DNA from 3 places in the Paenibacillus sp. IHBB 3054 genome. Region 3 is predicted to be linked to each of the others. Evidence: riboswitches for the same ligand, from Rfam matches in the RefSeq annotation. Region 3 holds a riboswitch; each other region holds the start of a gene.
What was found. Region 3 has a riboswitch for cyclic di-AMP ahead of ACQ76X_RS32585 (C40 family peptidase). Riboswitches for the same ligand answer to the same signal wherever they lie in the genome.
Positions count from the first base shown of each region.

Region 1 (10,690 bases), on a different contig from region 3:
AGGACGCAGGCCGACCAGCTTCTCCACCGGTTGTCCTCCACTATACACAATCACCGTAGGCAGGCCCATGACTCCGGCCTCCCCCGCCAGCTCCGGCAGTTCATCACAGTTCACCTTAACGATAGCCACACTGTCTCCATACTCGTCATTCAGTTCCTCCAGAACAGGCAGCAACATCTTGCAGGGCGCGCACCATGGCGCTCCGTAATCAACCAGTACGGTCCCGCTGCCTCTTAGCTCGGCTCTTAGATCCTCAGTTTTCTCTGCATTGATAATAGCCATCGTAAGTTCCTCCCATGTGTATATCTTGAATAATACAAAAAGTACATTCTTTGGACCGTCTTCATTCAGACAGCGAATTATCAGCCGCCTCTGCCTCCAGCCGTTCCTGCTGGATGGAGGCCATCCGCTGCTGCAGGTTCAGCTTAATTTGGCTGAGCTGCACAATCTGGCGCTCAATCTCCTCCAGCTTGCTGCGGTATAGCGGCATCACTTCCGCGCAAAACGCTTCTTTGTTCTTAAGCACGCAGTGCAGAAAACCGGAAATCTCTTCCGTGGACAAACCTAAATTTAAATACAGCTTAATCGTCTCCACCGTCTCTACAGCAAGCGCTGAATACTCCCGGTATCCATTCGCCTGGCGGAGGGGAGCGATAAGTCCCTGACGCTCATAATAACGCAGTGATCGGACACTGACGCCCGTCTGTGCTGCAAGTTCACCTATTTTCATAGCATTCATTCTCCCCGGGGTTCATGAGAACTTCTATTCCAAGTATAAACCCTGACACCAGTGTAAGGGTCAAGGACTTTCTTGAATAACCGTGCTTTATTCGGTGGAGGTCCCGGAAGCCCCGTATTCCTCTATATGCAGCTTGACATCAATGGTTATCGGAACCCGGCTGAAGGTATCATCCCAATTCTCCTTCACCTTTCTCCATACGGCAGGATGCTGAATACGCAGGATTTTGCCGAATCCGGCGGCGTCGGCATGTAGCTTTTGCTGCATTGTCTCCACAGAGGCTCCGACCATTTCCTTTACCTTATCCTGCAGCACCAGTTCATCCTGCTTCATATAAGCAGCGTCCAGCTTTTGTCCTCCATGTGCGAAAGTCTCCGCATATCTGCCCGTTGACTCGATCTTCACGGCAAAAGAGATCTCGCCTTCCTCGACCTTAGCCTTGATTTTGCTGCCCATGGACTTAACCTCATAAGTAATCAGCCTGCCGCTGCCATCCTCATTGGTCTTAAGCACTCCGCCTTTCCCTTTTCCCGTAAGCCAGACGACACCTTCCAGCTCCTCCTCGTTTAAGAAGCCTTGCAGCTTGCCCGTCTTCCCCTTGATCACACCGGCTCCGGCAAATTTCATCTCATTCTTCGCAGCTATTACATTCTGCAACATAAAGGTGGTTTTCCCGTGCAGGGGACCTGCGGCCTTGGCGATAGACACTGGCTCCCATATCCGCAGGTTCCGGTCCCGGTTGCCAAATATCCCCTCCAGCACAAACGCAGGTGTCTGGCCCGGAAGCACGTTGTTCAGCACATCACTGGCCTTTCCCTTGCTGACGAGAATCAGCACACTGGGGCGGATATCATTATCCCGGCTGAAAAAATCGATCAGCTCTGAAAGCTTGGTAGAACGTGCCAGCTGCTCGCCGATTACGATGACCTTCAGATGATGTCCAATGGGAGGATTGTTTGTACGCAGCGACAGTTCACGGATCGCTTCGAAGATGGAGTCTCCGGTTTCAGTCATATTATAGAAATTTCTGGAGGATGCACCTTCTTTTTTGGAACCCACTGAACCTTGGGGTACGATAAATTGGTAGGTGCAGGACATTCGTCTATTCTTCGGGTACCCCCCGCCCCTCTGATCAAAATCCTCTTCGATTGGCGTTTCATCCGCTATGTCGAGCGCCACGGCCACTTCCATATTTAAGTTTTCAATGGGTGTGCTGCTCCAGCAGCCGGATAACCCTATGCTTTGAATTAGAAGCACGGCAAGCAGTACGATTCGCTTCATGATCCGGCTCTCCTGAAATGTGCAATAATTAGCAGCGGCAGCGGCAGCAATCCGAACAGCAGAATGGCCCAATTACCAAGGCTGGTGCCGAATGCGAACAGGCCAATGATATTCGGAGGAGTTTCCGTAATAAAATAAACAAGCGGAAGCAAGGCGAATAGACAATGGTCGAGCTTTTTGTTGAAGATTTGCGATATTCCGAGTGCCGCCCCATAGAAGGAAATGCAGAAGGTACAAAAAATTTGCATAATCCAGATGACCAGGAGCAAGGATTCGAAACGTTCAAACAGCAGGTTCACCTCAAAGCTGCGTATCAGATCGATGAAGGGCCATGTCCGGGTGACTACACCCTCTATGGAAAGTGCCCCTATCGTCATGACAACAGCAACAACATAAAAGATCATAGAGATCAATGTCCCTACGACAAGCACCCGCCCTGCTTTTTTGGGTTTTTCCATAAAGGCTACCAGGAACAGCAGCGCTTCACCTGCCGTATAAGTCAGCGCTGTCGGCTTAGCGCCTCTCCACACCGGCCCCAGCCCTTCCCCGAGCACAGGGCGGAGATTGTCTATATCAAATATTTTCAGGCTAAGCAGACAGACCCCGAAAAAAATCGCCCCGGCCATGGGGGCAATCAGTCTGCACATCCGGGACAGCGCATTGATTCCCCCTCTGCATAAATAAAGTGCAATCCACAGGAATATAGAGGCAACTGCCCAATAGGGCGTCCCCTCCAGCAAAAAGAATCCGGTAACCTCCTGCATCGAACGCAGCTCATAACCGGAAATACATAGAAAATACGCGGCGATGACCACTCCCAGAATCGCTGCAAGCGGCTTGCCGATAATGATTTTGCTGTACTGATAAAAGGTCTTGCCCGGAAACCGCTGGCTAAGCAGGACAATTACCATGCCGGCCACCATGGATAGCAGGGCGCTCACAATAAGTGATATCCACACATCAGGAGTGCCGGCGGCCTGTACAGTTGTCCGGGGAAGGGTGAATACGCCTGCTACGAGGATGTAATTGACCATAATAATGGTCGCTTGGCTCGTCGTGATGCTATCCTGTACTTTCGCATTCATGGTTCTCACCTCGATCTCCTGAGTTGTGGTTTATTTTTTACGTATTGGATCCTTGGGCTGCAGCAATGCAGGACGGCGCTTCATCAATTGCAGGGGGATGCGGATAATGAAATCGCGCAAATCGCTCATCCTGTAGGGAGTAACCATGCTTAAGTAGGGAACCCCGAAGCTTTTCAGCTTAATCAAATGGCTGCTGAGCAGGAGGAAAAACATAACGACACCGTAAAGCCCGAATACAGCAGCGAAAAACATCGCCAGGAAACGGAGAAAGCGCAAGGTAATCCCCGCACTGTACATGGGAACCGAGAAAGAGGAGATCGCTGTAACCGCAACGACAATGACCAGAATCGGACTGACAATCCCCGCCTCTACCGCCGCCTGGCCGATAATCAGACCCCCGACAATGCCCATGGCCGGTCCAATGGGTTTGGGCAGGCGCAGGCCGGCCTCACGCAATATTTCGATAGAGATTTCCATAATCAGCGCTTCAATTAATGTAGCAAAGGGGACGCCCTGCCGGGAGCTGATGATTGAGATCGCCAGTTTGGTAGGAATCAGCCCGGGATGAAACGAGAGAAAAGAGATGTAGAGCGCCGGAGCAAACAGCGAGACTGATGCGGCAAAAAAGCGCAGGAGCCGCAATAGTGAACCCGAAAACCAGCGGTCATAATAATCCTCCGGTGATTGCAGCAGCATTCCGAAGGTAGTCGGCATTAGCAGTGCAAACGGCGTGCCGTCCAGAAGAATGGCCGCTCTTCCCTCCAACAGCGCCGCCATGACCCGGTCCGGGCGTTCTGTGTTCTGGATCTGCTGAAAGGGGCTGAGGTAGTTGTCTTCCATGAGTTGTTCCAAATATCCCGATTCCTGGACATCATCTATATTGATCGTCTTGATTCTCCGGATGATTTCCTTAATCAGCTCATCGTTGGCGACGCCTTTGAGATAGGTCAGCACCAGTTCCTTCTCAATTCGCTCTCCCACGGTAAAAGAAATCATGGCCAGCTCCGTGCTCTGCCCGTGTCTGCGCAGCATCGCCGTATTATCACTGAGCGTTTCATTGAAACCCAGCCGCGGACCGCGCAGAAGCGCCTCCGATATCGGCTCCTCCACACTTCTTGTGTTGCCTTTCGGAGTACCCAGTATAAAAACCTCTGTCATTCCTTCAATCAGCAATACCGCAGAGCCGAACAATACCTTTTGCAGCGAGAGTCTCAGCTGGTCGGTATATTCAATTTCCGAGACCTGTACTACCTTGTGCACGATAATCCCTTTCAATATCTCTGCTGGCGGGGCTGCGGTCATGCCTTCAAAGGGCCGCACCGTGTTCATCAACGGCATCAGGATGTTCTGGTCCATACCCTCTTTGTCCGTAAGTCCATCTACAAAAAACAGCGCGGCCTTGATTTCCAGGCTTCCGATGCGCAGCTCTCTGACATTGACGTCGGACATATCGGCACTTATCTCCCTGAAGGACTGTACATCGCGGTGGAACTCTCCGGTATAGGTCATGGATGGAGCGGCCTGTTCAGCGTTGTTTAGAGCAGGGGGGGCGGCTGTGGCGGATTTTTTATTCTGCACAGCGATGCTGGTCTGATCCGCCTCCCCCGTATCTTCGGAGCTTGGAACACCCCCGCCTTTTTTACCTTCAGCCCGCATACCCCGGGTGCTCGCCTTGCCCTCTTTCATTCGGAGCCAGATCATTAGGCGGGTTAAGACGACCGGAACGACGAAGATGACAAAACCTTGAAACAGCACCTTCCAGCCGGGCACAAGATCCCATAGCATCTTCCACATTCCATGCGTCCCCCTTTTTATTCGTAACCCTATTTTGACCGAAGCTGGAACATTCATACATCAAAAAAAACAGCTGCATGCCCCTCTTGGGGAACATACAGCTGTTATGGTGTGCGAAAACAATTCAATGCAGGAGGTTACAGCAGCCCGGCTGCCCACATTCCGCCTCGGCGGATCATTTGGCGGAACGGCTCTACCGAGAAGGAAGGCAAATGATGCCCCGGCATCAGATAAACTACACGGCCAAGTCCGAACTCATGGCACCAGGCTGCCTGACGCATGGCCCCTTCATGAAGGTACTCTGCCAGCACAGTTGTCTCAAAATAAGGGTGCATTTCAAAGTAGTACGGCTCGTCCTCGATGACGAACTCGCTAATCCCCTGCATAATGGGATGCCCGTGTGCCGGTATTTTCATATGCAGGGAGGTGTATTCCGGATGATGGGTGAAATGTGCGCCCAGCATGGCGCCCAGCTCCTGATTCCGCTGCAGGGAGATTCCGTTATGTACAACGAGCAGACCTCCGCCCCCCGCTACATAAGACAGCAAAGCGGCACTTTGCTCCGGGGCTATTGTCTGATCGGAAAATTCGGTATAGGCGATAAGCAGCTTCAATCCCTCAAGGTTGTCTTTGTTCAGGAGACTGTAATCTTCGGAAGCCTCCACCTGCAGATCAGGTGACAGAATGTGCTTAATCTCATGATCCACACCGGCAAAAGGATGGTATTTCACCTCACTGTAGCTGCCAAGTGCAAGTGCTTTCCATTCAGACATGTTCTTCCCGCCTCTCTTCCTGCTTCTCTTAGTGTATAGTTACCAGGGCCAGGCATTGCCGTCCAGGTCGAGATAAGCCGGCTCCTCACCCATATACTTCTTGTGCTCCTGCACGATATTCATAATCTTGCGCGCCGACTCTTCAGGAGGAATAGGTGCCTCCAGAGCCTTCTCACCATTCATATAGGACTGCAGCCAGCCGGGGTGAAAGACCATAACCTGCCCGCCCATCACCTTCAAATGGTTGTGCAACAGGGAGGACTGCATATTAAGCGCCGCTTTGGACATACAGTATCCGTACATATTAATCCGTTTGTTCCGGCCAATGCTTCCGGCTTCTGAGGAGATATTAACAATCAATTTCTGCTTGCTCTGCATCAACAGGCCCATCAATTCATTACTGACCCTCAAAGAACCAAGCGTGTTTACATTATAAATGTGAGCCATGGCTTCATCGTCCATATCAACAAGCATCGTGGCATCATCAGCTCTATGAATAATACCGGCATTATTGATAATCATATCAACATGAGCGGTACTGCCCGAAATGCTACGTGCCGCTTGCTTGACACTCTCACGGTCGCCGATATCCAGCGGGATCAGAGTTAATCGGTCCGGGTACTGCTTTTTCAGTGCGTCCAGCGATTCCGACTCCTTCATATACTGACCGGCAAATACGGAATATTTGTTCTCTAGAAGCCAGCTTGCCAGAAAAAAACCTAAACCACGGTCAGCACCGGTAACAAAAGCAACCCTTTTCATGATTATGGACACACCCTTTACGATTCTTCAGGATACACGCAGCACCTCTCTCACATTAGCATGGCAGTCACGTTTTTTCAACGTCCTTCATGGGACTGTAATTCCGCTGAAAGGGGTGCTCTAACTTCCTTTTGATTTAATTTTGAACTATGTTACAATCGTAGTTACAAGTACTTATAGGAAGGTGAGATACCGATGTCTATCCAACAACTTCATACTCTGGAAGAACTGCAGCAATATGTTGCGCAACCAGGTAAAAAACTGCTTTTCAAGCATAGCACTACCTGCCCGATCAGCGCCAAGGCCAACGAGGAATTCACAGCCTATACGCAAGGCTCCGAGACTCCTGCTGCCATTGTCCATGTGATTGAAGACCGTCCGCTATCCAATCAGATTGCCGAAGATTTCGGGATCAAGCATGAATCTCCGCAGATCTTCCTGTTGGAAGACGGCGAAGTCCGTTGGAACACCTCCCATTGGAAAATCACCCGGGATGCCATCAAGGCAGCTGTGAGCCAATGAGCCAGCCGGTAATTGTCTATTCCACCACAGGATGCAGCGACTGTAATCAAGTGAAACAGTGGCTGACCGAGCAAGACGTTAGCTTCGAGGTGCGTGATGTTATGACAAGTACAGTGTATCAGGAAGAAGTCGAGAAGCTGGGCTTCATGGGTGTGCCTGTTACTGTGTACGAAGGCCGCGCAGTCAAAGGCTTCAACGTTTCCGAACTTAAGGAGCTTATTGGAGCAACCGCTGAATAATTCATAGCGTGAGGCATATAAATGCTTATATTTTGAAAAAGGCATCTCCTTGGACCTCTGTCCAGGGGATGCCTTTTATTTGCCCTTTTATTTGGCCTTATCCTGGATTCGTTGAGACATCCGCCAGAAAAGAGACATTTCCGCTGTGGGAATAGATGACGGAATCCGCTCCAAGTCCTTTATAGACCAGTCTGGGATTCATCGAAGTCGTAATTACGTATATTGGCTTTGTCGTCCAGGTCCGGCACATCTGGATATACCGGCAGCATAAGGTCACACTGCTCTCGAACAGAAATACTCTGCCTACCGGAAAAGAGGGGCGGAACCATGTATTCTGATGATGTGTATCCACCACAAGATTGACCTCGATTCCCAGCTCCTCCAGACGCCGCTTCTCCGCCGCATTGTTGGCGATTCCTGCGATCTTGTAGCCTCTAAACTTTAAGATTTTGATAAAATGCTCCCCCGCTTTAGTCGGAGCGTTAATGAGTACATATTCTTCCGAATTCGCCATATCTTCCTCTCCTCCGGCTTAGGACTTCCTTTCATTTGCCCGTACGAACACAGCAAAAAACCACAAAGGAATTCCCTCTGTGGTCCAATTAGCGGTCACATTGTGCTCATCCTCTCTAATACGCTTACGAGGTTAGCTGTCGGATTCGGGCAGTGAGAGTCGCCCTACCTGTATCCATGCGAGCATTCTCTCGCACTTTCACAGGATTCACCCCATAACCGGCTCCGACTCTCACATCGGCTGCCGATTGTTGGTTCCCCCGCTTTCCATAACGGAAATTAAGCGGACTGCGTATTCGATTGTGTAGTAAACAGAAGTAATCATACTCTGGCAATCACTACCTTGTAAACCGCCAAACCTGCCAAAATAATGCATTTAGTAAACCCAATCCAGATCAGGTAGCGCTTACTTAAGCCTCAATCTCATCATTCCTCTTATTTACTCGGCTTATCAACGATTTGCGAAAAAGCATTCAGCGTTGTGATTTTATTCACCCGATGTTGAGCAAATTGCCTTTTGTGCTCTGATCACCCTAATTCAAAAGCAGTCGTATGCACGAGATAAAAAGCCGAAAAGCGTTGATAAACACCCTTTTAGCACTTCTTATCGTTTCTTTTGCCAGAATCCCCTGAAAATCGGCTCAGAAGAATGTTTTTTTCTTTTTACAAAGCTCATGCGAAAAGGTATGATTCGGTTTGAATCCAATGCATGAAATGCGATATGAACGCTGAATTCCCGCAATGCGGGAAACGGGGGAACCATCAGGCCCGCAGGGCCTTAACTGGAAGATAAGAATCTTTCTTGGGGTGAATCCGAAGGAGACTGTGGTCTCATTAGGTAGGGCGACTCTCACCGTCCGAATCCGACAGCTAACCCCGTAAGCGACTAGAGAGAACCTTGATCCGCCACGTTTTTGCGCCAGGTGTATTTAAGCCTGTACCAAAACCGCAGCAGAGGTCCTCCTCTGCTGCGGTTTTTTGTGCGGAGTCTGCAGCTTATAAATGGGTAGGAGGGAAAACGAAATGAACCAGCGCAGGCTGTTACGTATAGAAGTGTTTGTATTCGATGCCCCCTGGCCATTCCATCATGCCACGGAGTCATCCGGCAAGTGCCGGTATGGTGTGCTGAAGCTTACGTGCAAGGCTGGGTGCAGCTGGGGAGCGGGGATACTGTCTGCGGAAGGCGATCATTTTGACGTCATTAAATGGAGCAGCTTCCTGAGAAGTATACGCAATCACAGGCTGGAAGAAGCCATCGAAATTGTACAGCAGCTAGGTGCGCAGTGGGAGCCGGGTCAGCAAGAAATCGTGCAAACGGCCCTGCTGGATTTAAAAGCCAAGCTGCAAGGCAAGGTCGTCACGTCACATCTGCAGATGGTCCCCTATTCCCGTACAGCTGGGGCCGGCGGTACGCCCCCCTTCAGACGGATGTACTATAAACCTTCAAGTTCCCTGCTGCATAAAGGCAGCTGGCAGGAACCGGACATAGCCGAGCTAATGGACAGATCCATCGCTTATTTCTCCATCTTATAACTTCTTATTCAGGAAGGAACGTGAAGACATGCCAGACCCATTATCCCCGGAATGGACAGCTGCCAGCGAGTTTGCGGAATATGTCCAAAAGAACACCGGAAATATTTATGCACTCACCAGTCTGCTGCTGGGAGAGGGTGCCGTTGCGGAAAAGACTGCGATGAAGACCTTCACTGAGCTTTATACCCGGTACCTTCATGATGATTTCATCCCGCAGCCTTTCTCTCTGGTTGCCTACCGGGAGTGCATTCAGCAGTGCTCCCGGGCTGCGGAGGAGTGCAGCCTCTTTGTTTCCAATGGATTAGCCTGGGAGGATCAGATTGTGCAGGTGTTATGGTACGGAATGCTGCTGCCCCTGCCGGCAATCAGCACCATTCTTGAGCAAAGCGTGCCTGTGCTGAAAACCCGGCTGAGACATGTGCGCGAGCAAATGTGCCGGTTGGAAACGTTGCGGCCTGAAGCAAACTTATTTGTTGTATAGCTGCTCACATAGATTAAAGAACCACTGTGGACCCCTCTCTTATCTCCGCTGATGTAATGGGCAACTTGTCGAAGCGCACGAAAAAGCCGCAGCATAGTGCCGCGGCCTTTTCTATTTATACTCAGCTCTTGCCCTTGCCGCCTTTGGCGAATCTCCAGGCCGCTGTACAGCAGCCCAGCAAGCCCACTCCGAGCATTAACGTCTGCAGCACACCCAGCAGAGTAGAGCCCTCCGGCTTAAGCATGCTGCTGAGCAGAATCAGCAGAATTGAAGCTGCGAGCATCGCGGGGATTTGATTGTTTTTTTTCAAGATTACCACTCCTTATTAAATAACATACACCATAAACCTCCACTGATCCAGTTTGGCTCTGAACTGAAGTCGTGTCAAAAACACCAATAAAATCCCATTAATAACTCACTCAATTTTCGCAACTCAAATCTCCAAATAAACCCTTGATATACTGGGTGTTTGTCGGACAAGATCCTGATTCATTCTCTTAACGCGCAACGTATTATTTATAATTCAATTGATCATTATCCACTTATTCACATTTCCTTTACTCTTATTTCCATAAAAAATGTACGTTTACAGGATCAGGACACGCATTGTCCAACAATAGGATAATTCACACTTTCATTAGGGCGTGTCTTCAAACCGCTTCCCCGCCAAAACCTGCTGCTGTATGCCCTAAGGAATCATGGGTACAGTACTATTTTCTGACCACACGCGGAGAAAGGCATTTCGCCACTAGGTAGTTTTTTTGGTGGAGGCTTACGTTTCGGTGTTTCAGAGAATTCGCTCTTCTTCCGAAGGCGTGTGTGCGTCCGGAAAGTGTATTCCTGGCTCTGAGTGCGAACGGACCGAGTTGCACTTATTTGGGGCTTTTAGCCCGTTACAGTAGGAAAACGGACTCCAGCGCAGTTATTCCCCCCTGATGGCCGTTTTTAGATAGAATGCAGAGCAGATA
Region 1 is NZ_JBOFBG010000017.1:27,613-38,302, reverse strand. It holds gene ACQ76X_RS18730 (thioredoxin family protein) at 1-282, opposite strand, end outside; gene ACQ76X_RS18725 (MerR family transcriptional regulator) at 344-730, opposite strand; gene ACQ76X_RS18720 (Ger(x)C family spore germination protein) at 827-2,020, opposite strand; gene ACQ76X_RS18715 (spore germination protein) at 2,017-3,105, opposite strand; gene ACQ76X_RS18710 (spore germination protein) at 3,136-4,899, opposite strand; gene ACQ76X_RS18705 (ThuA domain-containing protein) at 5,037-5,672, opposite strand; gene ACQ76X_RS18700 (SDR family NAD(P)-dependent oxidoreductase) at 5,712-6,434, opposite strand; gene ytxJ (bacillithiol system redox-active protein YtxJ) at 6,630-6,956, shown strand; gene ACQ76X_RS18690 (glutaredoxin family protein) at 6,953-7,195, shown strand; gene ACQ76X_RS18685 (hypothetical protein) at 7,293-7,709, opposite strand; cyclic di-AMP (ydaO/yuaA leader) riboswitch at 7,816-8,004, opposite strand; cyclic di-AMP (ydaO/yuaA leader) riboswitch at 8,425-8,607, shown strand; gene ACQ76X_RS18680 (hypothetical protein) at 8,732-9,241, shown strand; gene ACQ76X_RS18675 (hypothetical protein) at 9,270-9,722, shown strand; gene ACQ76X_RS18670 (hypothetical protein) at 9,844-10,032, opposite strand.
Region 1: another riboswitch for cyclic di-AMP. It lies ahead of ACQ76X_RS18685 (hypothetical protein); the one in region 3 lies ahead of ACQ76X_RS32585 (C40 family peptidase).

Region 2 (10,690 bases), on a different contig from region 3:
AATCTTTGCAAAGTAATCCAAAAATACTTGGAATTCATCATAGAAATTATGACAGAAAAGGGGATGTAACATGCAATTGTTCGACACTCACACCCATCTGGATGCTCCACAATTCGACGAGGACCGCGAAAAGGTAATCGCCAATGCGCTCGAGGCAGGAGTTACCAAAATGATTAATATTGGCTTTAACAGGGAAACAATCCCAACAACCATGAAGCTTGCTGAAACCTATGATTATATCTATGCAGCCGTAGGCTGGCATCCGCAGGATGCCATTGACATGAGGGACGGTGATCTCGAGTGGATCGCCTCACTGTGCAGTCATAAAAAAGTAGTCGCCATCGGAGAAATTGGGTTGGATTACTATTGGGATACCTCTCCCAAAGAGGTACAGCATGAAGTGTTCCGCAAACAAATCGGACTAGCCCGTGAGCTGAAAATGCCGATTTGCATTCATAACCGTGATGCTCATGAAGATGTGGTGCGGATTCTCCGTGAAGAGAAGGCTGATGAAATAGGCGGGGTGATGCACTCCTTCTCCGGCAGCTGGGAAATAGCCAAAATGTGCCTGGATTTAGGCTTTCACCTGTCCTTCGGCGGACCGATTACATTCAAGAATGCCAGAGTGCCAAAAGAGGTGCTGGCCCAGACTCCGCTGGACCGGCTGCTGATTGAAACGGACTCGCCTTATTTGACACCGCACCCTTTCCGGGGCAAGCGAAATGAGAGCGCACATGTGAGATTAGTAGCAGAGGCTGCTGCGGAAATAAAAGGGATTGATTTACAGGAATTGGCGGAAATTACGTATGCGAACGCACTGGAACGATTTGGGATTGTCTGAAATCGGGAGTAAAAGCGGTGAAAAATGAAGTATAGCCGATATATTAAACTTTTTTAATTTAAAAACGGCTGAATATTACAATATTTTAATCATTTTTTTGCGTAAACGTGGTTGAATCGTCCTTTACAACATGCATCAAAACAGGATATCATCTTTTCAGTGCAGTGAGCTGTTGTTACTGTGACAGTCACTGAATCATGGATCGTCTCGCTGAGTCTCCGTATGGAGAACGGGGGAACCAATAATGCCTGCCGCATGTCCGTACATAGAGTACAACACAGAAATGCCGCAGAATTTATTTGATTTCTTCACGTGGTCTTTGGGGTGAATTTGAGGGCAACCGCCGTGAGCGGGTGACCTAAGATAGGGCGTCTCTCTTATGCCCGAACCCGACAGCTAACCCCGTAAGCGCAAGTAAGAGAGGAAACCTCGTGCATAAACATTCCCGCGTATTCTGACATCCGGAGAAGCCACGAAAGAGTCCTCTGTGAACTCTTTTTTGGGCTTTTTTTGTTTTGAATAATGCGAATGTTCCCAGCATACTGTTATATAACAGGTATCTGGAGTAATTATGCCGGGCAGGCGATCCATGAGCAGGAAACGCTGAAGCAATGCGGGCGTATCCTGTTGCAATCTCAAACCTAGTTTCGTCAGCAATGATACAGTCACCTTGATATACAACTTGACGACGGGGCTATGTAAGGAGGATGGAGAGAGTGGGCGTATTCCAACCAGAAGTATCCCATGATTCGCAATCATCCAGCAGGTCTTTCGCATTACGGTGGAAGCAAGTGAATCCTCGCTTACTTTCGCTTGCAGGTGCGGTATCAATCGTTATCGCGCTGCTCATTCTGCTGTACGTACACGGTCAGAGCAAGAAAGAGATATTTTTAGTAATAGACGGGAAAGCACAGACGCTGGAAACGCGCGAAGCGCTGCTCAGTGATGTGCTGGCTAAGGAACAAATTTCGCTGCAGCCGCATGATGAATTATCTATTGGCCTTAGTGATGAGATACAGGACGGCGACCGTGTCGTGATCAATCGTGCGCAGAAGTTTAGTCTCACTGCGGATGGAGCAACAAAAACGCTGTACACCACCGAAGACACTATCGGTGACGCCATTAGCAAACTGGGTTTAAGCCTGGAGAGCAATGACAAGATATATCCTTCGCTTGACACCACAGTATCGGCTGGCATGGGAATTAAAATTGTCCGCATCAACAAGCAGGTTGTAGAGCGGAAGCAAAATTTGCCATTCCAGGTCATTAAGACCTCAGATCCTTCCCTGAACAAGGGAACCGTAAAAGTGGCACAGTTAGGCGCACCAGGCGTCATGGTCCAGCATATCGAGAAGGTCTACCAAGATGGAGAACTGGTCTCTATGCGCATGATTGGCAAGGAAGTACAGACGGTTACCAAACATAAAATTGTTTATGTTGGTACGAAACCCCTGCCAAAGCCCGTTGTAGCTGCTGTGACAACTTCCAAAAAAAGTACGGCATCCAAAACAACCAAAGTTTCCGCAAAAAGCAGTAACGTCGTGCACAAGGCAGGCGTAGATTTCCAATACAAGAAGATGATCAAAAATGTGTCGATGACAGCCTATTCTTCAGAAGAACCAGGCATTGGGACCCGCACGGCTTCTGGCACACGTGTAACAGAAGGCCGGACAATAGCTGTGGACCCGAATGTAATTCCTATCGGCTGGTGGGTGTACATTGAGGGATTAGGGTTTCGCCGAGCAGAGGATACCGGCGGTGCCATCAAAGGCAACAAGTTGGATGTTTATTACGATTCACTGAGCCATGCCCGTAATTTCGGCCGCAAGTCCCGGACCATTTATGTGATCGGTCCAGTGAAGCCGGAGCTGAATTAACGTGGTCCGTTTTTGCAAATTAACGGTTTATAAGCTATAGTGAGGGTAGCACTGACAGAACGGGCTGCCGCTCATCACTTATACATTCTTTAGCCAAAAAGAAGGGGAGCGAATCCTCTTCTTTTTGTGTTTTACAGGAAGGAGCAACGTGTATGATTAAGGAATTAATTGTGGTGGAAGGCAAGAGTGATACGGTTGCCGTCAAGCGGGCGGTGGAGGCCGATACGATAGAGACTGGCGGTTCAGCGGTAGACCGCAAGGTTATCACCAAGATAGCCCTAGCAATGGAACGCAGAGGCGTGATCATCCTTACGGATCCCGATCATGCCGGCGAACGCATCCGCAAGATTGTCTCCTCCAAGGTGCCAGGCTGCAAGCATGCATTCATCCCGGAGAAGGATGCTACACGCAAAGGGGATATCGGTGTTGAGAATGCATCACCGGAAGCGATCCGTCATGCGCTGCAGCATGTACATACCTCCTTTGAAGGGGCCCCTGCCCTAATTGGGCTGGAGGATCTTATGGCGGCTGGCATGCTGGTGCATCCGAGAGCGGCTGAGCGCAGGATGGCGCTGGGCAACGTGCTCGGCATCGGGTATTGCAACGGCAAACAGCTGTACAAGCGGCTGGCTATGTTTGGCATCACGCGGGAAGAATTCTCCGGAGCTCTCGCACAAATTGATCAGGGAGGCATTACTTCATGAGTGGCAATAACAAGATCTCATCGCCAGTACGGACCAAAGAAATTATTCAGCGCTACGGTTTTTCGTTCAAAAAAAGCCTGGGACAGAACTTTCTGATCGACCAGAATATCCTTGATAAAATTGTGGACGCAGCAGAATTAACCGACTCTGCGGGCGCCCTGGAGATTGGTCCGGGTATCGGAGCGCTTACTGAACGGCTGGCCATGGCTGCGGGTGCGGTGACTGCTGTAGAGATCGACCGCAGACTGATCCCAATTCTTCGGGATGTATTGTCTCCATACCCGCATGTCAAAATCCGCAATGATGATGTGCTGAAGGTAAACTTGCAGGAACTGTTCACAGAGGATTTTGCAACCGTCGACAAAGTAAGTGTGGTTGCCAACCTGCCGTATTATGTGACAACCCCTATACTGATGAAACTGCTGGAGGAGAAACTTCCGCTGGATAATATCGTGGTAATGATCCAGAAGGAGGTTGCTGAGCGTATGGCGGCCTCTCCGGGCGGCAAAGAATATGGAAGCCTCAGCATAGCCGTGCAGTACTACAGTGAGCCTGAGCTGGTCTGTATTGTGCCGCGTACGGTCTTCATCCCGCAGCCGAATGTGGAATCTGCTGTAATCCGGCTGAAGGTCAGAGAACGTCCTCCGGTTGATGTGGCTGATGAGAAGCATTTCTTTGAAGTGGTCCAGGCTTCCTTCACCCAGCGGCGCAAGACAATAGCGAACAATCTCAAGGCCCGCTTCTTCCCGGGAGAAGGCCGTGAGCGCCTGGAGGCGCTGCTGGCTGAGGCTGGCATAGAACCAACCCGCCGCGGGGAGACGCTGAGTATTGCGGAGTACGCCCGGCTTAGCGCTGTGCTGCTGGCGGCAGGAATCGCCTAGAGTATGTAGCGTGAAACATCGCGCTTTATCTTTTGAAAATGTGGCTGTTTAAGAACCAACCATGACCTTTGCCCATACGATGGGGGTAGAGGTGGTGTTGTCATGAATTTAGGAGACTTGGTCGTTCGCAAATCTTATGGTGGAGATGTAACTTTCCGGGTGGAGAACATCGTGCAGAGTGGAGCCGTAATCAAAGGCACAGAATTCCGCCTGTTGGCGGATGCTCCCCTGGACGACTTGGTTCAAGTGCCGCCTACCCGTATTACAGAACGGGGACAGCAGGCACAGATCAAAGCGAAGGAATCATTGACAAGGTTGCGTAAGGACCGTCAGGAACAGAGCCAGCGCAGCGGAGAGACTGTTGCCGGAGGCTGGCCGCAATCCCCCAAGGAGGCGGCTTATTTCGAGGTGCCGGGAAAAGTGCTGCATTTGGACGGCGATGCGCTTTATTTGAACAAAAGTCTTAGCTTGTATGAACAGCTGCGGATTCCCGCAGAAGGACATCATGTTCATGAGTCCAAAATGGCGGAGACGTTATACCGGCTTCTGCCCCGTGTGCGTCCGGATATCGTAGTTATTACTGGCCACGACGGGGTGCTGAAACAGCCGCATACTTATGATCTCTACAGTCTCAGCAGCTACAAAAATTCGCAGAACTTTGTGGCAGCTATTGGGGTTGCAAGGGAATATGAACGGAATTTTGATGCCCTGACTATTGTGGCGGGAGCCTGTCAGTCGCATTTTGAGGCACTGCTGGGGGCGGGGGCCAATTTTGCCAGTTCGCCGGGGAGAATCCTGATTCATGCGCTGGATCCGGTCTATATAGCGGCCAAAGCCTCTTTTACCTCGATCCGTGACACTGTGAGTCTAGGCGATGTACTGAATCATACCATCAGCGGCAACCAGGGAATGGGCGGGATAGAGACACGCGGCAGCTTCCGGATCGGAATGCCTCGCCTGCAGAATCTTTCCGCGCTGAAAGTTACCCCGTCGGCGATATAGTATCGTGGGCCCGGAAAGGCCGTACGCAATAATTTTCCAGAATGGCAGGAATAAAAAAAGGAAAGGATAAGCATAACGCTTTTCTTTTCCTTTTTTTGTTGTGGAAGCCGTATAAGCGGCGACAGCCTCCGGTATATTATTACCGATAACAAGGCACCTCGGTCGGCACCCTTTCGTTCCAAAAAAATTCCGTTGACAACTATTTTGGCATCATCTATAATTATTTATTTGCTTTGACAATGTTTGTGAAAAGTTGTATAATGGACAAGGAAAGAGGTGGTCGTCAGGTAATGGCTAATAACGCGCTGTTAGAAATTAAACGCAGTCTCGAAGCTCACGTCGGTCATAAGATCACGTTGCGTGCAAACGGTGGACGTCGTAAGACCGTTGAACGCACCGGTGTCCTGGAAGAAACGTACCCTTCTGTATTTATTGTCAAACTGGATCAGGAGCAGCAAACCTTCAAGCGTGTCTCCTATAGCTATGCCGATATTCTTACGGAGTCTGTGGAGATCACAGTCTGCGAAGACGATGGGCAAATGCGGATTATGTATATTAAGGCTTAAGTGTTACAGACAGTCTCCTATGGGGGCTGTTTTTTGTTTTTTATATATAACAACGGTGTGGACGGTTTCTTCGTGGGTTGAATGATCATTGCCCCGGTACAGCATACTAAAGGAGCAATAAGCTTATCATCTACTACCCTAAGGAGGAATTCCGCTAATGAGCCGCAGAAAACGAGGCATGATGTCGGAGGAACTGAAGACGGAATTGGCCAAGGAGCTTGGATTCTACGAAACGGTAGAGCGGGACGGCTGGGGTGGAATCCGGGCCCAGGATGCAGGGAATATGGTGAAGAGGGCCATTCAGCTTGCCGAGCAGGCTGCCCGGAAGTCTTAACCGCTTTTGTGCTGAAAAACGGTCATAAAAAAGGGGAACCGTCCTTGCGGCGGTCCCCTTTTCGGCCTGTCCAAACTTTTGATAATGGACTTCGTTACAAGTTTCTCATATAATATGTTAAGTTGTTTTTACGGGAAAAGCTGAAGGTGGGTGAACGCCTTGAAAATGTATGAGAAAGCGCCGGCCAAGATCAATTTGATGCTGGATGTGCTTCACAAGCGGCCTGACGGATTTCACGAAGTGGAAATGATTATGACCATGGTGGATCTGGCGGACCGTTTGGAGCTATCAGAGATGAAGAGAGACTCGATTATTATATCAAGCCAGGCGGGATATATTCCGCTTGACGAGAAGAACCTTGCCTTTCAGGCGGCGAGGCTTATTAAAGACCGTTATAACGTGAAGAGCGGTGTACATATCCATCTGGACAAAAGAATTCCGGTCGCTGCCGGCCTTGCCGGCGGCAGCAGCGATGCCGCAGCTACGCTGCGCGGCCTGAACAGGCTCTGGCGCCTCGGTATCCCGGCGCAGGAGCTGCAGGAACTGGGCGCCGAGCTGGGCTCGGACGTGCCGTTCTGCGTCACAGGAGGCACTGCCCTGGCTACGGGCAGAGGCGAGCGGCTGACTCCGATCGAGAATCCGCCGCAGTGCTGGGTCGTCCTGGCGAAGCCGCCGATTAATGTATCGACGGCTGAGGTGTATGGACGCGTACGAGCGAATGACATTGCGGTGCATCCGTCGGCAATGCGGATGCAGGAGGCCATTGCAGCGGGCGACTTCAACGCAGTCTGTGCGGGGCTAGGCAACGTGCTGGAGGATGTGACGCTAAAGCTCCATCCCGAGGTGCAGCAGCTGAAGGAAGCCATGATGAAGCTGGGTGCAGATGGAGTGCTGATGTCCGGCAGCGGACCGACCGTCTTCGGTCTGGTATCCAAGCAGTCGAAGGTAGCCAGAATTTACAATGGACTGCGCGGATTCTGTAAGGAAGTTTACGCAGTACGTTCGCTGAGCTGAAGAGCTTCCAGAGAAACGGCTAGCCCTGTCAGAGGCAGAGCAGCCGTTTCTTCTTGTGTAAATCCGTACAAAAGTGATATTATTTTATAATAATATTCGGTTTTGGCGAGGAGCATTCCGTGAAAAAACTTAAAAGAAGCCAACGTTTGGTAGACATGACCCAATTTTTGCTTGAGAAACCCCATGACCTGCTGTCGCTGTCAACATTTGCAGACCGGTATGGCGCGGCAAAGTCATCCATCAGCGAAGATTTGGCTATTATAAAAGAAGTATTTGAAGGCGAAGGCATGGGTGAGCTGCAGACACTGGCCGGTGCGGCAGGCGGGGTGCGTTATATTCCTAGAATGCCAACCGAGATGGCGCTGGCCTTCGTTAACCGTTTGTGCGGACAGCTGGAGCAGAGCGACCGGATTCTGCCCGGCGGTTATTTATATATGTCTGACCTGCTGGGGCTGCCTTCTCTGATGGAACAGGCCGGAAAAATCATTGCAACGGCTTTCTACGGGGTAGAGATTGATGTAGTGATGACCGTGGAGACCAAAGGCATTCCGCTGGCTTATGCCACAGCTGCACAGCTCGGGCTGCCGGTGGTGCTGGTGCGCCGTGACCATCAGGTGACTGAGGGCTCTGCGGTTAGCATCAACTATGTGTCGGGCTCGCACAAGAGCATACATACGATGTCGCTGTCGAGAAGGGCGCTGCGTGAGAAGTCGCGGGTGCTGATCGTGGATGATTTCATGAAGGCTGGGGGTACCGTACGCGGTATGGTCGATCTGCTTGGCGAGTTTAATGCCGAAGTGGCCGGTGTAGGTGTACTCGTGGAATCAGGTGCGGTGGAGACGGAAGAGCGTCTGCTGCATGACTATGTATCTCTGGTGAAGCTGAATGAGGTGGATTCCAAGGTGCGGCGGATTTCAGCGTATCCGGGTAATTATTTCTCCTCCTGAGCTGGACAGTCACTTTGCGCTAAAGAACAGTAAAATGTCGAAATCGTAAGGGATTATTAGAAAACCCCGCGAATGGTGTCGAAATCAATGGTTGCGCAAAAATAATCTTCATTATCAGGCATTTTTTGGAATCAAAAAGAAGGAATTCGCTTTGCTGTGTGGAATTATACACCAAGTCTCTGATGGAAAAAGGTGGTGAACACACACATGCAAATTACGGATGTCAGACTCCGCCGCGTCAACTCTGAGGGGAGAATGAAAGCAATCGCATCCATTACAATCGACAACGAGTTTGTTGTTCATGACATTCGAGTCATCGACGGTAATAACGGGATGTTCGTTGCTATGCCCAGCAAGCGTACACCGGACGGCGAATTCCGCGATATCGCACACCCGATTTCTTCGGGAACACGCGAGAAGATTCAATCTGCGGTTCTGGCCGAGTACGATCGCGCCGCTACGGAAGAAGAAGAGGTCATCGAAGAGGGAGCTTAAGCCTTAAGCTGACTCTGATGTCCAGCTGCCCTCCCAGGGCGGCGTAAGGTCAAGCCGTTTTTTAATTGGGGTTCGAAGAAAAGGGAACCATGCTACATGGTTCTCTTTTCTTTTTTCCCGATATGAGATATATTCAGTAGTGAGCTCAAGAAGTGGGAGGTTGGCATTCTTGAAAAGAATGGCTGTTGTACTTGCCGCAGGTCAAGGCAAGCGCATGAAATCTAAATTATATAAAGTGCTGCACCCCGTCTGTGGCAAACCGATGGTAGGGCACGTACTTGATACAGTTAAAGCGACCGGAAGCCAGCGTACCGTCGTTATTGTCGGACATGGCGCAGAGCAAGTAAAAGCCCATATAGGCCAGGATGCGGAATATGTGCTGCAGGAAACCCAACTGGGTACCGGCCACGCCGTCAAACAGGCTAAGGATCTTATCGGCGGCGAGGAAGGCACAACCATCGTGATTTGCGGCGATACACCGCTGGTCATGGCGGAAACGCTGGAAGGGCTTATGGCACTGCACGAAGGGCAGCATGCGGCAGCAACTGTACTGACTGCTGTGATGGATCAGCCGGCAGGCTATGGACGGGTTATCCGCGGGGAAGACGGCGGTGTACTGAAGATTGTGGAGCAGAAGGATTGCACCGCTGAGGAAGCAGCTGTAGGCGAAATTAATACAGGTACCTACTGCTTTGATAATGCCAAGCTGTTCGCGGCGCTGGAGAAGGTCACCAACAGCAATAACCAGCAGGAATATTATTTAACCGATGTAATCGGCATACTCCGGGCACAGGGGGATATCGTTCTGGGATATCAGGCTCATGACGCTGCGGAGTCTATCGGCGTTAACGACCGTTTGGCTTTATCCGAAGCGGAAGGTTATATGCGCCAGCGCATCAACCGCCAGCATATGCTGAACGGTGTAACCATCATTGATCCGGCTTCCACCTATATAGGAGCCGATGTCATCATTGGATCAGATACCGTGCTATATCCGGGTACCCAGCTGAAAGGCAAAACCGTCATTGGTGAAGATTGCGTGATCGGGCCTTCCAGTGAAATCGAAGACTGCGTGATTATGGACGGCGCTGAGGTGAAGCATTCCGTACTAAATCAGGCACAAGTCGGCGCACGGACTACCGTTGGGCCTTTTGCCTATTTGCGTCCGGGCACTGTACTCGGTGAAGAAGTCAAAATCGGCGATTTCGTGGAAATTAAGAATGCAGTGATCGGTGACGGCTCCAAAGTATCGCATTTGAGCTATGTCGGCGATGCCTCTGTAGGTAAGAATGTAAATGTTGGCTGTGGTGCAATTACTGCCAATTATGACGGATTTAATAAATCCAAGACGACAATTGAAGATGATGCCTTCATCGGCAGCAATGTGAATCTGATTGCACCGGTCACCGTAGGCAAAGGCGCTTTTGTTGTTGCAGGATCGACAATCACAAGATCTGTTTCGGAGAATGATTTGGCCATTGCCAGAGTAAGACAGGAGAACAAGCCGGGGTATGCCGAGAAGATCCGCTCCCGGGCCAAAGCAAAGAAAGACCAGTCGAGTCAATCGTAAGGGCCACTGCCAAAGCGCCGGATCGAGCTGAGATCTCTTTACCGGCGCTGCTTGGAAGCTAAATTCCGTCACGGAGGGTTTATATTTTATGACTTATTGCGATTCCAAATTAAAGATTTTCACCTGTAACTCCAATCCTAAGCTGGCCAGTCAAATTGCCGATTATATCGGAATTCCGATGGGTGAATCACATACCACAAGCTTCAGCGACGGGGAGATTCAGGTCAAGCTGTCTGAGAGTGTCCGGGGCTGCCATGTCTATATCGTACAGTCGACTTGTGGTCCGGTTAACGACAATTTGATGGAGCTTCTGGTTATGGTAGACGCGCTCAAACGCGCTTCCGCGAAAAGCATCAATGTGGTTATTCCTTATTACGGATACGCTCGTCAAGACCGCAAGGCGCGTTCCCGTGATCCAATTACGGCCAAGCTGGTAGCGAACCTGATCGAAAAAGCAGG
Region 2 is NZ_JBOFBG010000043.1:39,720-50,409, reverse strand. It holds gene ACQ76X_RS30295 (HD domain-containing protein) at 1-16, shown strand, start outside; gene ACQ76X_RS30290 (TatD family hydrolase) at 71-841, shown strand; cyclic di-AMP (ydaO/yuaA leader) riboswitch at 1,040-1,267, shown strand; gene ACQ76X_RS30285 (ubiquitin-like domain-containing protein) at 1,558-2,718, shown strand; gene rnmV (ribonuclease M5) at 2,871-3,422, shown strand; gene rsmA (16S rRNA (adenine(1518)-N(6)/adenine(1519)-N(6))-dimethyltransferase RsmA) at 3,419-4,303, shown strand; gene yabG (sporulation peptidase YabG) at 4,406-5,305, shown strand; gene veg (biofilm formation stimulator Veg) at 5,596-5,871, shown strand; gene ACQ76X_RS30260 (small, acid-soluble spore protein, alpha/beta type) at 6,029-6,205, shown strand; gene ispE (4-(cytidine 5'-diphospho)-2-C-methyl-D-erythritol kinase) at 6,365-7,219, shown strand; gene purR (pur operon repressor) at 7,339-8,166, shown strand; gene spoVG (septation regulator SpoVG) at 8,374-8,661, shown strand; gene glmU (bifunctional UDP-N-acetylglucosamine diphosphorylase/glucosamine-1-phosphate N-acetyltransferase GlmU) at 8,831-10,231, shown strand; gene ACQ76X_RS30235 (ribose-phosphate diphosphokinase) at 10,320-10,690, shown strand, end outside.
Region 2: another riboswitch for cyclic di-AMP. It lies ahead of ACQ76X_RS30285 (ubiquitin-like domain-containing protein); the one in region 3 lies ahead of ACQ76X_RS32585 (C40 family peptidase).

Region 3 (10,690 bases):
ATCCGGGTCATGAATATCCGCCTTGGGACGCTGCAAACCGGAGAGTGGCGCGAGCTGTCGCCTCAGGAGAAGCAAGAGCTCGGGGAAATGCTAAACTATGAGCTGCAGTAGCCATTAAAAAAGTGCTGCCAAAGAAAGCAAAGAGCTGTTCCAGAAGATCTCCCGCGGGATCTTTGGAACAGCTCTTTTATCTGAGTGCCTATTATTGGTTAGGGAGGGTGACGCCCTTTGGTTCAGTGACTTCTTGATATTTGCGCAGAATAGAAACTTCCACGCGGCGGTTCTTGGCCCGTCCGGCAGATGTGTCATTGGGGGCGATTGGATGGTATTCCCCGTATCCGATAGGACTGAATTTAACGGGATTCAGATTCGGATTCAGCAGCAGGATTTTCATGAAATGCAGTGCACGGTCTACGCTGAGGTCCCAGTTGGATGAATAGCTGTTATTGGAAATCGGAATATTATCCGTATGCCCTTGTACAAGGACGTCATAATCAGGAAATTGCTGCAGCATGTTCGAGATTGATTTGGCAAGCTGGCGGGAATCATCCTTTACGTCAGCCTGTCCTGAAGCAAACAGGGCGTTGTCGCTGATGGTAATCATCAATTGCGATTGATTCAGCTTGGTACTGAGCAAATCGGTCAGCCCGTTCTTTTCAATATATTGATCAAACTGCTTCTTTAGTTTCTCCAGATCCTCTTGCTCTTTCGCCCGCAGCTTGGCCATGTCGGATTCGCCGGTATTCTTATCAATAACACTGTTCATTTTATCTTGCTTACCCTGATCAAGCTGGGTATTTGTCGGGGCATCGGAACGATATTCCAGAACACCGCCACCACCGCTGAGCGCAGAGCTGAAGGCATCAGCCATGTCTTCAAATTTCTTGGCGTCTGTAGCACTCATGGCATACATAACGAGGAACAGCGCCACCAGAAGCGTCATCAGGTCGGAATAGGGTAATAGCCAGGACTCATCGGCATGCTCTTCGTGTTCTTCATGTCTAGTCTTTTTGCTCACTTGAGCCGCCTCCCTTTTCGATTAGCTTGACGCGTTCAGAAGGTGTTAGGAAGACGGAAAGCTTCTGATTGATAGCGATTGTCGATACTCCGGATTGAATAGAGAGCAGACCTTCTACCATCATCAGCCGAATTTCAATTTCACGCTTGGAAATTCTTTTGAGCTTGTTGGCCATGGGATGCCACATTACATAACCGGTGAAAATACCGAGCAATGTAGCAATAAAGGCTCCGGCAATTGCGTGGGCCAGAACGTCCATATCGCTCATATCCGCCAGAGCGGCAATCAGCCCGATAACGGCACCCAATACCCCTAGGGTAGGAGCGTACATCCCCGCTTGTGAGAAGATCAGGGCTCCGGCTTTATGTCGATCTTCTGTAGCATGAATATCTTCCATTAAGACATCGCGGACAAATTCCTGGTCGTTGCCGTCGATAATCATCCGCATACCGTTACGGAGGAAGTTGTCTTCGATCTCATCGACCTTGGACTCCAGCGCCAACAGACCTTCGCGCCGGGTAATGGAAGCCCATTCCATGAACATTGTAATCAGTTCAGCTTTGCTGACCAACTTTTTCTTAATAAAGAGGATCTTGAACAGCCTGGGTACATTCTTGACCTCCGACATGGGAAAGGCCACAAAGATTGAGGCAGCCGTACCAAGAAAGATAATGACATAAGCTGCCGGATTTTCCAAGCTGGTAAGCGGGGCATGTTTGAGCATCATTCCCCAGACAACTGCGATGAGACCAAATACTAAGCCTAGTAATGTTGAAATTTCCATTTATGCACCTCGTCCATGAGAATTAAGAAGTGATCCGTTCAGACCGCATATTTCATCCTTGAACAGCGGCGGGACACCCTGCACGTAACCAAATCACGTATATTCTTATTTATCGTCAGCATTCCGTTTTTTGTGAAGTCATTTTTTCGGCTATAATGATAAGGTAAGTTATTATTCATCTGTGAAGAAAACGGAGTGATACACGTGGGTGTGAAACATGGCAGAGATTACAGCGAGATTCTTAGTGATTTGACGGAAGCAGTCGGACGTATTTCTGATGGGTATGTGTTTTTTGAGATGGAGCCGGATGAATGGCAGGAACTGCCGCAGGAATCCAAGCTGGAGGTATGGGAAGCGCTCGCAGAGGATCTATTCTACGCGCTGGGCAACGAGCCTGTTATTCAGGTAGGCAGTGGTGTGGTTATCTATGACAAGGAGACGCACCGTATCAATATTTTGCTGGGCGAAGAGGATTTGGCCTCGGTTGTACTCGTTTAGAGCAGCAGAACAGCAGAGTAACGGGAGGCCGGTTTGCCCCCTGTCTGCGGCCCGTGGTAAAATTGAAGATGCCGAGTACTATTTGCCGGGATCTTAGAATACATTAAACCGAAAAAAAGCCTTCATCCTGGCGCATCCCTTGGACTTTACCGAAGCTGAGGGATGTTTTGTTTAAAGGATATGGGGAGCTGGGCTGTACGGACTTTACGGCTAACTTAGTAAGGGAGGAAACAAATTGCATTTTACGGAGGAAGAGCTGCGTGAGCAGGTAAGTAAGCTGGAGGGCTGGAAGCTGGAGCCGAATATGATGGTGCGCAAATATATGTTTAATGAATATATGAAGGGTATCGCCTTTGTGGATGAGGTGGCTGCGATCTCGGAAGCCTTCGATCATCATCCGCATATCACAATTGATTACAAAACGGTGATTCTGCGCTTGTCCGCAAAAGAAGAGAGCGGGCTTGCCGCGCTAGAGTTCCGCCAGGCGCATGAATTTAACGAAGCTTTCGATAAAACGCGTTAGGCGCAGGAGAAACCGACCTATCATAGGAATGGATATAAAAAATGCCCGTGCAAGGATGCTCTGAATATCCTTTGTACGGGCATTCTGTATTTTTGAGGTCAGGTTTATTTCTTCTCTGCAAGCCACATGGCGACATTCGCAATCTCTTCGGGAGCGAGCTTATCCTTGAAAGACGGCATTTGGCCGCGTCCCTTCGTAACAATGGTGTAGATTTCTTCTGCGTTATGCTGGCCGCCTTCCTGCTGCAGACTAGGGCCTAGACCGCCCTGTAGCTGATCACCGTGGCAGGTAATGCAGCTTGCCTGTACAATCGCTTCGGCGCTTGCGGCATCCAGTGTGACTTGCGGCATCGTCGGGTTATTTTCTTCGGCGACCTCTGCTTTGCCGGGTAATGTGAACAAGAGCACTACCGCAAAGGCACAGGCTGCGAAAAACAAACCGCCCATGATCCATTTCTGCATCTTCATCCGTCCCCTCCATGTAAGCTGCTTCCTACATTATATAGGATGGTGAAGCGTTATCATAGCATTTGTGTCAAAAAAGTGGACGATTTCAACACTAAAATTTTCAATTTAATGGAACGTTATGTTGTTTATCATAGACCATGCAATAAAATGGCTTATTTCCGGTTGGAGTAAGGCGTTCATAAGTATCCGTGATCGTGAAGCCGCATTTTTGGTATGTTCGGATCGCCCGCTGGTTCCAGGTCAATACTTCCAAATCAATCTCCCGCTCGGGATAACGCTTCAGTGCGGCCTGAACGATGGCTTCCATGAAAATGTGGCCAAGACCGTGTCCGCAAAGTTCGGGGCGCATTCCAATACCCAGCCTGACCACACCCTCCATCGGAAACAACTGCGCAAAGCCGCAAAGGATGCCTTGCTCGTTGACCACGGAAACATACTGGTCTCTGCGTAGCTCTGGATCGCCAAATTCAATGCCAAGCGCCTCCATTTGGGACCAAGGCATCCATTCGTAAATATTATAAGGCGTTTTGTAATTCCATGCGGCGATGTCTTCGGCATGACTGATCTCCATGGGAACCACATGGAATGTAACGGGGGAGCTAATCATAAGGCCAACGACCTCCTTTCATGGGGAGCAACAGCACTAGCTATACCTAATTATATCCATAACTGGCCTGATTCGACTCAGAAATTTTCTGAAATATTTTATGAAATGGAGGAAATTTGGGGAGATTTATGTTTTGCGGATATTGAGAGGGGTAAGTAATTTTATAGACAAAAAAAACAGGCCCCCTCCAGATTTCGGCAAAAATCATGGAAGAGAGCCCATTTTACGACAACTTATTGTACATCATCATTGTCTTGGGAATCAGAAGTAACGGATTGGTAAGCATCTGTACTCATGATCCGTTTGGCGCCAACGTAGCGGTTGACGTAGTAGCTGTCACTCATCGTGCTGATGGTTACACCACGGGAGGATGAAGCATGTGCGAATTTGCCCTCACCGACATAAACGCCGACATGGGATACACCTTTACCGCTTGTATTATAAAATACAAGATCTCCCGCTCTCAGATCGTCCCGGGAAATGGCAGTACCCATTTGGTATTGGGAACCGGATTGGTGTGGCAGATTGATACCGATCTTATCAAAAACGTACATTGTAAATCCGGAGCAATCAAAGCCGTTGGTCGATACACCGCCGGATACGTATTTACTTCCGATGGCCTTGTCGATGACTTTATCCATTTTGGAATCCGCGAAAGCGCTTCCTGCTCCGATGGTAAGCATAATGGAAAAGCTTAGTACTGCTGCTGCTAGCTTCTTCTTCAAAAGTGAATACCCCTTCCAAATGCCTACGAGGTTAGCTTAAGGGTTCGGTTGAAGGTCCCCTATGACCCCTCTGTGAATAGGAGGTCAATTCACCCAAAATCGGTTCCCCCGTTTCCCTAATGGTTAGGGAACTCGGCACGACTGTTGATTAGGATTAGCTTGTTAACCAATACATGACAAAACCTTTGTAAAACCCGATCGAATAATTACAAAAATGTTACTAAAAACTCACTGCGATAATTGTAACAAAGACTTCGCCACTTGGCAATCACTTAAAACATATTAATGCATAATATTTGCACTTTTTAAGAGTTATTTTTGCTTTTAAGGTCTTATCTTTACGCGCTGAGTAAGCTTTATCTTAGATTTGTTGGGATTTTTAGTAAAAAGGTGTTTCACAGACCTCAAATACGTGTTAAAGGTAGAATAAGGAAGATAAAAAGGAAAAACCCGGAAATGATTACGGCAATAATCAGTTTCCGGATTTCTATAAGTTACAATTATTTATTGGAGGATGAAATGCCTGAGGGATGTCAATCGTAAGCGATAGCTTTGTAAGCTGTTGTGCTCATTACTCGTTTGGCTCCAACGTAGCGGTTGGCCCAGTAGGATTGACTCATTGAACTGATAGTTACACCACGGGATGAAGAGGATTGGGCGAATTTTCCGTTGCCGACATAAATGCCGACATGGGAGACTCCATTGCCAAGGGTATTGAAGAATACCAGGTCGCCGGAACGGAGGTTATTCCGTGATACGGCGGTTCCAACGCTGAATTGTGCTTTGGAAGTGCGGGGCAAGGTAAGGCCAACATTCTTAAATACATATTTGGTGAATCCAGAACAATCAAAGCCGGCAGTGCTTATGCCTCCGGTTTTATACGTCGTTCCCAGTGTTTTTGTAATAACAGTATCCATTCTGGAGTCGGCGAAAGCGCTCCCTGCTCCAAGTGTGAGCACCATCACCAGCCCTAATGCTGCTGCGGTGCATTTCTTCTTAAAATTATGACTTCTCAAAAGATGTACTCCTTCCAAGGCCTGCGAGGTTAGCTTAAGGATTCGGTAGAAGGTTCCCCTATGACCCCTCTAAAGCGAGATCAATTCACCCAAAATATGGTTCCCCCACTTCCCGGTGCCGGGAATTTGGCGTTTTATGCACCGAAACAGTGACGTATCGACAAGGTTAAATGCTTAAAGGCACATTCATTTGCTTCAAATTAGTTTCAAAAGATTACAAAGTTGTTACTACTGGTACAGGCATCATTGTACCAGAGGATTTACAGTTTTGCAAATACCCTAAATCACGTTGTAACCAAAAGAAGAGTCCCGCCCTTTATCTGGGGCAGTGACTCTTCTATTATGCCAAGGGACTGGCGTAATTATTGTGGAAATGTTTTGCTGCACCAAAGGTGGTACTGCCCCGCTATGCTCCACATTTTGAACAGCGTTGAGGGAAGCGGTGAAAATTGCCGGAACAGCAGTGCGGGCAGACCTGGACAGAAGAGTGCGGTCACTCCGGAGAGCAGCAGCAGGAGCAGTCCGCCGGCGCCGAACAGTGCAGATATACAGGTGGAAGGGAGGATTACCCTCAGGCCAACCAGCAAGGAAGAGAACATGCCTGTTCCTCCGGTGTAGCCAAACTGCATGTACAGCAGCAGAATGCGGATCAGGTAGAAGTACAGGAGCCAGGCCAGAACATAAGGAACCAGTCGCAGCAGCAGGGTATAATCGAGAATACCGCTGAGGAGAAGCCCGTACATTTTGGGGAGAAGCCAATACAGCGGCGCTGCGGCCAGAAGCCATTCGGCTAGACTGAACAGCAGTACGGGGAGTCCGTGAAGCTTCATTCCGGGAAAAAAGAACATTCCCCGCTCCCCTTTGCGCTCCTGGTGCAGCTCATGCAGCAGCCCTGCACGGATAAAGGGGGAGCATAGCAGCCGTAGCGCTGACAGGGCCAGCAGCAGCCAGAGCCAGCGCAGCACCCCGGGATCTGTGCCCAGTGCAGTCTGTCCTTCGATATAATACAGCAATCTGCCTATTCCGCTGCCGCCGGCGTGTGTATCGGGATAACGGAGCAGCACCGGGATGAGGGCTGACCTGACGAATCTGTACAGGAAATAGCCCCAAAGCAGCCGATAGATAAAAAGCAGGATCAGAATATAAAATTGCTCTTTCATGCTGTACCAGCCGCGGGTTATCGATCTTTTCACAATCCTTCACCTCACCAGACAAGAGTTCCGAGCAGGGTTTCAAGCAGCTTCGTTGCACTAAGTGTCCAGCGGGAGAGCGTCTTTCGCTCCAGCTCCGCCAGTCTAAAATTGTTGAGATGCTTACTCTCCAGCAGAATGGAGTGCTCCGGATCAATCTCTGCGGACAAAAGAGGCGCTTTGTAGGCTAGCTGAAAGGTGGTTTCCTTCTCTTTCCCATTCCAAAATTGCTGGACGGTATAGCCATCCAGGAAGGTGAACTTTATGAGGACGTCACCATACTGATTTCCTTTATTGCTGACCGCTACTGAACTTTCGTAACGGGCATTGTCATCGCCGCCCTCTTTTTTAGGGTCAGAGGTTTTAATATGATCAATGGAAAAATCCGGAGAACCGCCGCTGTATACATATTGGTCGAAGTAGGCTTGCCAGGATTTTTTGGTCACCTTCTCCACGATTTTCTGGAAGTCGGCGGTAGAAGGATGCCGGAAGCGGAACTTACGGGTATAGGCTGCCATTATGGCATCCATCGTCTTGGTTCCAACCTGCTGTTCGATATCCTTCAGCACCAGCTTGCCGCGGATGTACACATTCCGGGCATAGGAATCGGCAGGAGTGTATTTCCAGGTTTCCAGGTCAAGCGGCTGGGAGGATGTCACCAGGCTGGCCTGCAGGACATGATTGGATGATACCCCATACTCCTGCTCCATCAGCCTGTCTTCGGCGTAGGAAGTGAAGCTTTCGTCCAGCCAGGCCTCCTCGAATTCATTGCTGGCCAGCATCCCGTAGAAATATTGATGGCCGATCTCATGAATGACGGTGCGCTCCAAAGAGGTGCCTGGAGAAGCCTCGGCCGCGCCAAAAGCAGTAACCAGCGTGGGATATTCCATCCCGCCGGCGCCGTTGCCCTCTTTGGGAGGTACGACGATGGATAATGTAGAGTAAGGATAAGGTCCGTACCATTTGCTGAAGTTGGTCAGGGCGGCCTTCGCTGCCTGGAAATAACGCTCCTGCAGATGTTTATGCAGCGGGTCCAGATAAAGCTTGATTCTCACACCCGGTACACGGTCTGTAGAGAAGGCCTCCTCGGCCACCACAAAGTCCGGGGAAGCAGCCCAGGCGAAGTCATGCACATCATCCGCATAAAATTGGTACACCTTCTGATCCTGCTTCAGCTTGGCGCTCTTGACCGGGAACCCGCTTGCGCCAACGATATAATTGGGGGGGACGGAGATGGTTACATTGTAGATACCGAAATCGCTGTAAAATTCGGATGTCCCGTGATATTGGTGCAGATTCCAGCCTTCCTCTTGTACACCCCGGGTACCGGCAGGTTCATAGACGCTCAGTTTGGGAAACCATTGCCCGGCCATCACGAAATTGCCGGCGGAACCCATGCGGGCGAATATTTTGGGCAGCTTAACTTCAAACTGGACTTTAAGCGTAACACTCTCCCCTCCGTTAACCGGTTGCGGGAGATGCACCTTTACGAGTGTCTTGTCATTGACATTGCCATCATCAGGCTGCACGTATTGCAGCCGCTGCATGAGCGAGACTCCCTCCGTAGTCCGGAGGTCGGTCAGGGTCATACTGCCAAATCCGTTCGCTGGCATGGCATCACCCCGGAGTTCGCCTCCAGATTCTTTCATAAACGTTGTGTCTTCAGAAGCAAATGCGTTTGGATAGAGATGAAAGTAGAGTTCTTGTACCGGTTTTAGGCCCGGGTGAGTCCAGGTCACCGTCTCTGAGGCTCTTAGAGAGGTGGTGTCCGGCAGCAGCTGCACGTCGATATGATACTCCACTACCCGCTGGCTTAACGCCTCCGAGACCGGAAGGGGAGTGCTCTCGGGAAGAACGGGCTGCACGGCTTTGGGCTTAGGCAGGGCAGCGGGGGACTTGGCCTCTTTTTGAACAGCAGCAGTTAGAACGGCAGGGCTGTGCTCTGCACCATACCCTGAAAGGCCCCCTATTCCCACTCCCAGCAGGGTGAGGGCGGACAGGGCCGCAAAGACGATAACGTACCTTAATGACAGTGGCTTCATACTGTGATTCCTCCCGTGACAAGCATCTACGGGATGTATATGTTTGCATTCGCCGCATTATTAGCTAAAATTAAATTATTAGTGAAAGGGAAGGATGTGCACTTGTGGATAACATACAACCGGAGGGCAAGAAACAGATTGCCTTAAATATTGTGAATGCCAAGAGCAAACATAAAGGCTTCGGCGCAGGCTCCATTGATTTGAACAATGTATCGCCCGTTATTATTGACGGCGGTGAAGCAGTTATCGATATCGGTGCCATGCATGCCAAGAGTAAGGTAGAGAAGGGGATTAAGTTCTCCATGAACCGCGAGGATGTGCCGGCAGGCAGACAGGTCTGGGTTGTATGGGTAGCCGTAGACCGTACGGCGGAGGGCCAGTTCTTCGGGGGCATTACCGCTTGCGAGATGTGGATTGATACAGAGGCACGGCGCGGCTGGAAAATTCTTGCCGATCATGTGAACAAGCTGGATGCTGCCCTGAAGCGGAAGATCATTCTGGAGGGGCTCGGTACAGTGGAGAGAGCGGCGCTTAAATCGCTGCTGATTTCTCATAATGAAGCTTGGTGGAATGCCTCTCCGGAAGAGCTGAAAGCGGCGCTGTCGGAATAGGAGATGTCCCCCGCAACATACTTTGTTTCAAGCTAAAAGGCTTGGCCCTCCCGAAACGGGAAAGGCCAAGCCTTTTGAATGCTCATGAGGGATGAATCAAGATGTTTGTGTTCTTTTATCTGCCTGCTGCATTGATCTTGCGCTTTAGCTGGCTGACTCTGGCCTGGCTGATGCCAAGAACCTCGGCAAGCTCCTTCTGGTTGGCATACGGATGGTCCGCGATGGCCTTCTCGAGACGCTGGCTCATTTCCTCTGTCTTTGTTCTCCGGCCGCCACGCAGTAATGCAGTGTTGTCTTCAACGGGACTTGCTGGCTGTTCTGCCACATCGGAAACCAGCCCGGGATCTCCCAGCTCTTTGAGGCAGCTGTTGCAAATAAACTGATCTTTAAAGTAAGTCACATGGTCGAGGCTTCTGCAAAAGGTGCATTCCGTAGAGGTGTACTTTCTGAGCACAATAATCTCTTCATTCAGAATGAAAAACTCGATAGGATCTCCAATGTCAATATTACGTGTCATGCGGATTTCTACGGGAACCACAATTCTACCAAGACTGTCTAAACTCCGGATCATGCCTGTATCTTTCATCTCATGTCCCTCATTTGCATCTTTATATTTTTGTGTGGATATCTATGATTATAACAGTAATTGTAAGTTAAGAGAACGGGGAAAGCGCATTCATTTATAGAGATTTGGCGATTAAAGAGATGAAAAGCCTCTGCCTGCGGAGGTCCGCTAGCAGAGGCTGATTAGGGTTCATTATTTTTTACCCAATTCCGGGATACCGAAACAGGGCGGGAAATCTTTAAACTCTGAAAGAGCTGGCCTGCTTATCATTTACCGAAACGTAAGGATTGTTCCTGAGATAGAAACGCCAGGGCAGCTCCGCATATTCTTCAGCATAGGGAATATTGATGCGGGGAGCCTGTACAATATCAAGAGTTTCGGGGCTTGCGCCCTGCTCCAGCCAGAGCGGCCTGCCCGGTACGTCCAGGCGGATTTCATTCAGGCTTTTGTCGATCCGCAGCGCCCGGCAGAGCTTGCCCGGACCGCCCGACAGGTCGGCCGGCTTCTTGACGGCTATGCCCCGGTAAGATACCATCCGCTCCGCATCGGCGGGAGTGAGCGGCTCCACCGCGCGGATCAATACCGCATGCGGATTGTCTTGCGCGGCCGTTACCACATTGAGGCAGTGGTACATACCATATATG
Region 3 is NZ_JBOFBG010000052.1:13,927-24,616, forward strand. It holds gene rluF (23S rRNA pseudouridine(2604) synthase RluF) at 1-111, shown strand, start outside; gene motB (flagellar motor protein MotB) at 203-1,018, opposite strand; gene motA (flagellar motor stator protein MotA) at 1,002-1,802, opposite strand; gene ACQ76X_RS32560 (hypothetical protein) at 2,007-2,300, shown strand; gene ACQ76X_RS32565 (4a-hydroxytetrahydrobiopterin dehydratase) at 2,536-2,823, shown strand; gene ACQ76X_RS32570 (c-type cytochrome) at 2,928-3,284, opposite strand; gene ACQ76X_RS32575 (GNAT family N-acetyltransferase) at 3,391-3,897, opposite strand; gene ACQ76X_RS32580 (C40 family peptidase) at 4,131-4,622, opposite strand; cyclic di-AMP (ydaO/yuaA leader) riboswitch at 4,628-4,770, opposite strand; gene ACQ76X_RS32585 (C40 family peptidase) at 5,156-5,584, opposite strand; cyclic di-AMP (ydaO/yuaA leader) riboswitch at 5,642-5,780, opposite strand; gene ACQ76X_RS32590 (hypothetical protein) at 6,001-6,831, opposite strand; gene ACQ76X_RS32595 (M1 family metallopeptidase) at 6,843-8,870, opposite strand; gene ACQ76X_RS32600 (YwhD family protein) at 8,975-9,481, shown strand; gene ACQ76X_RS32605 (AbrB/MazE/SpoVT family DNA-binding domain-containing protein) at 9,597-10,067, opposite strand; gene ACQ76X_RS32610 (DNA-3-methyladenine glycosylase) at 10,285-10,690, opposite strand, start outside.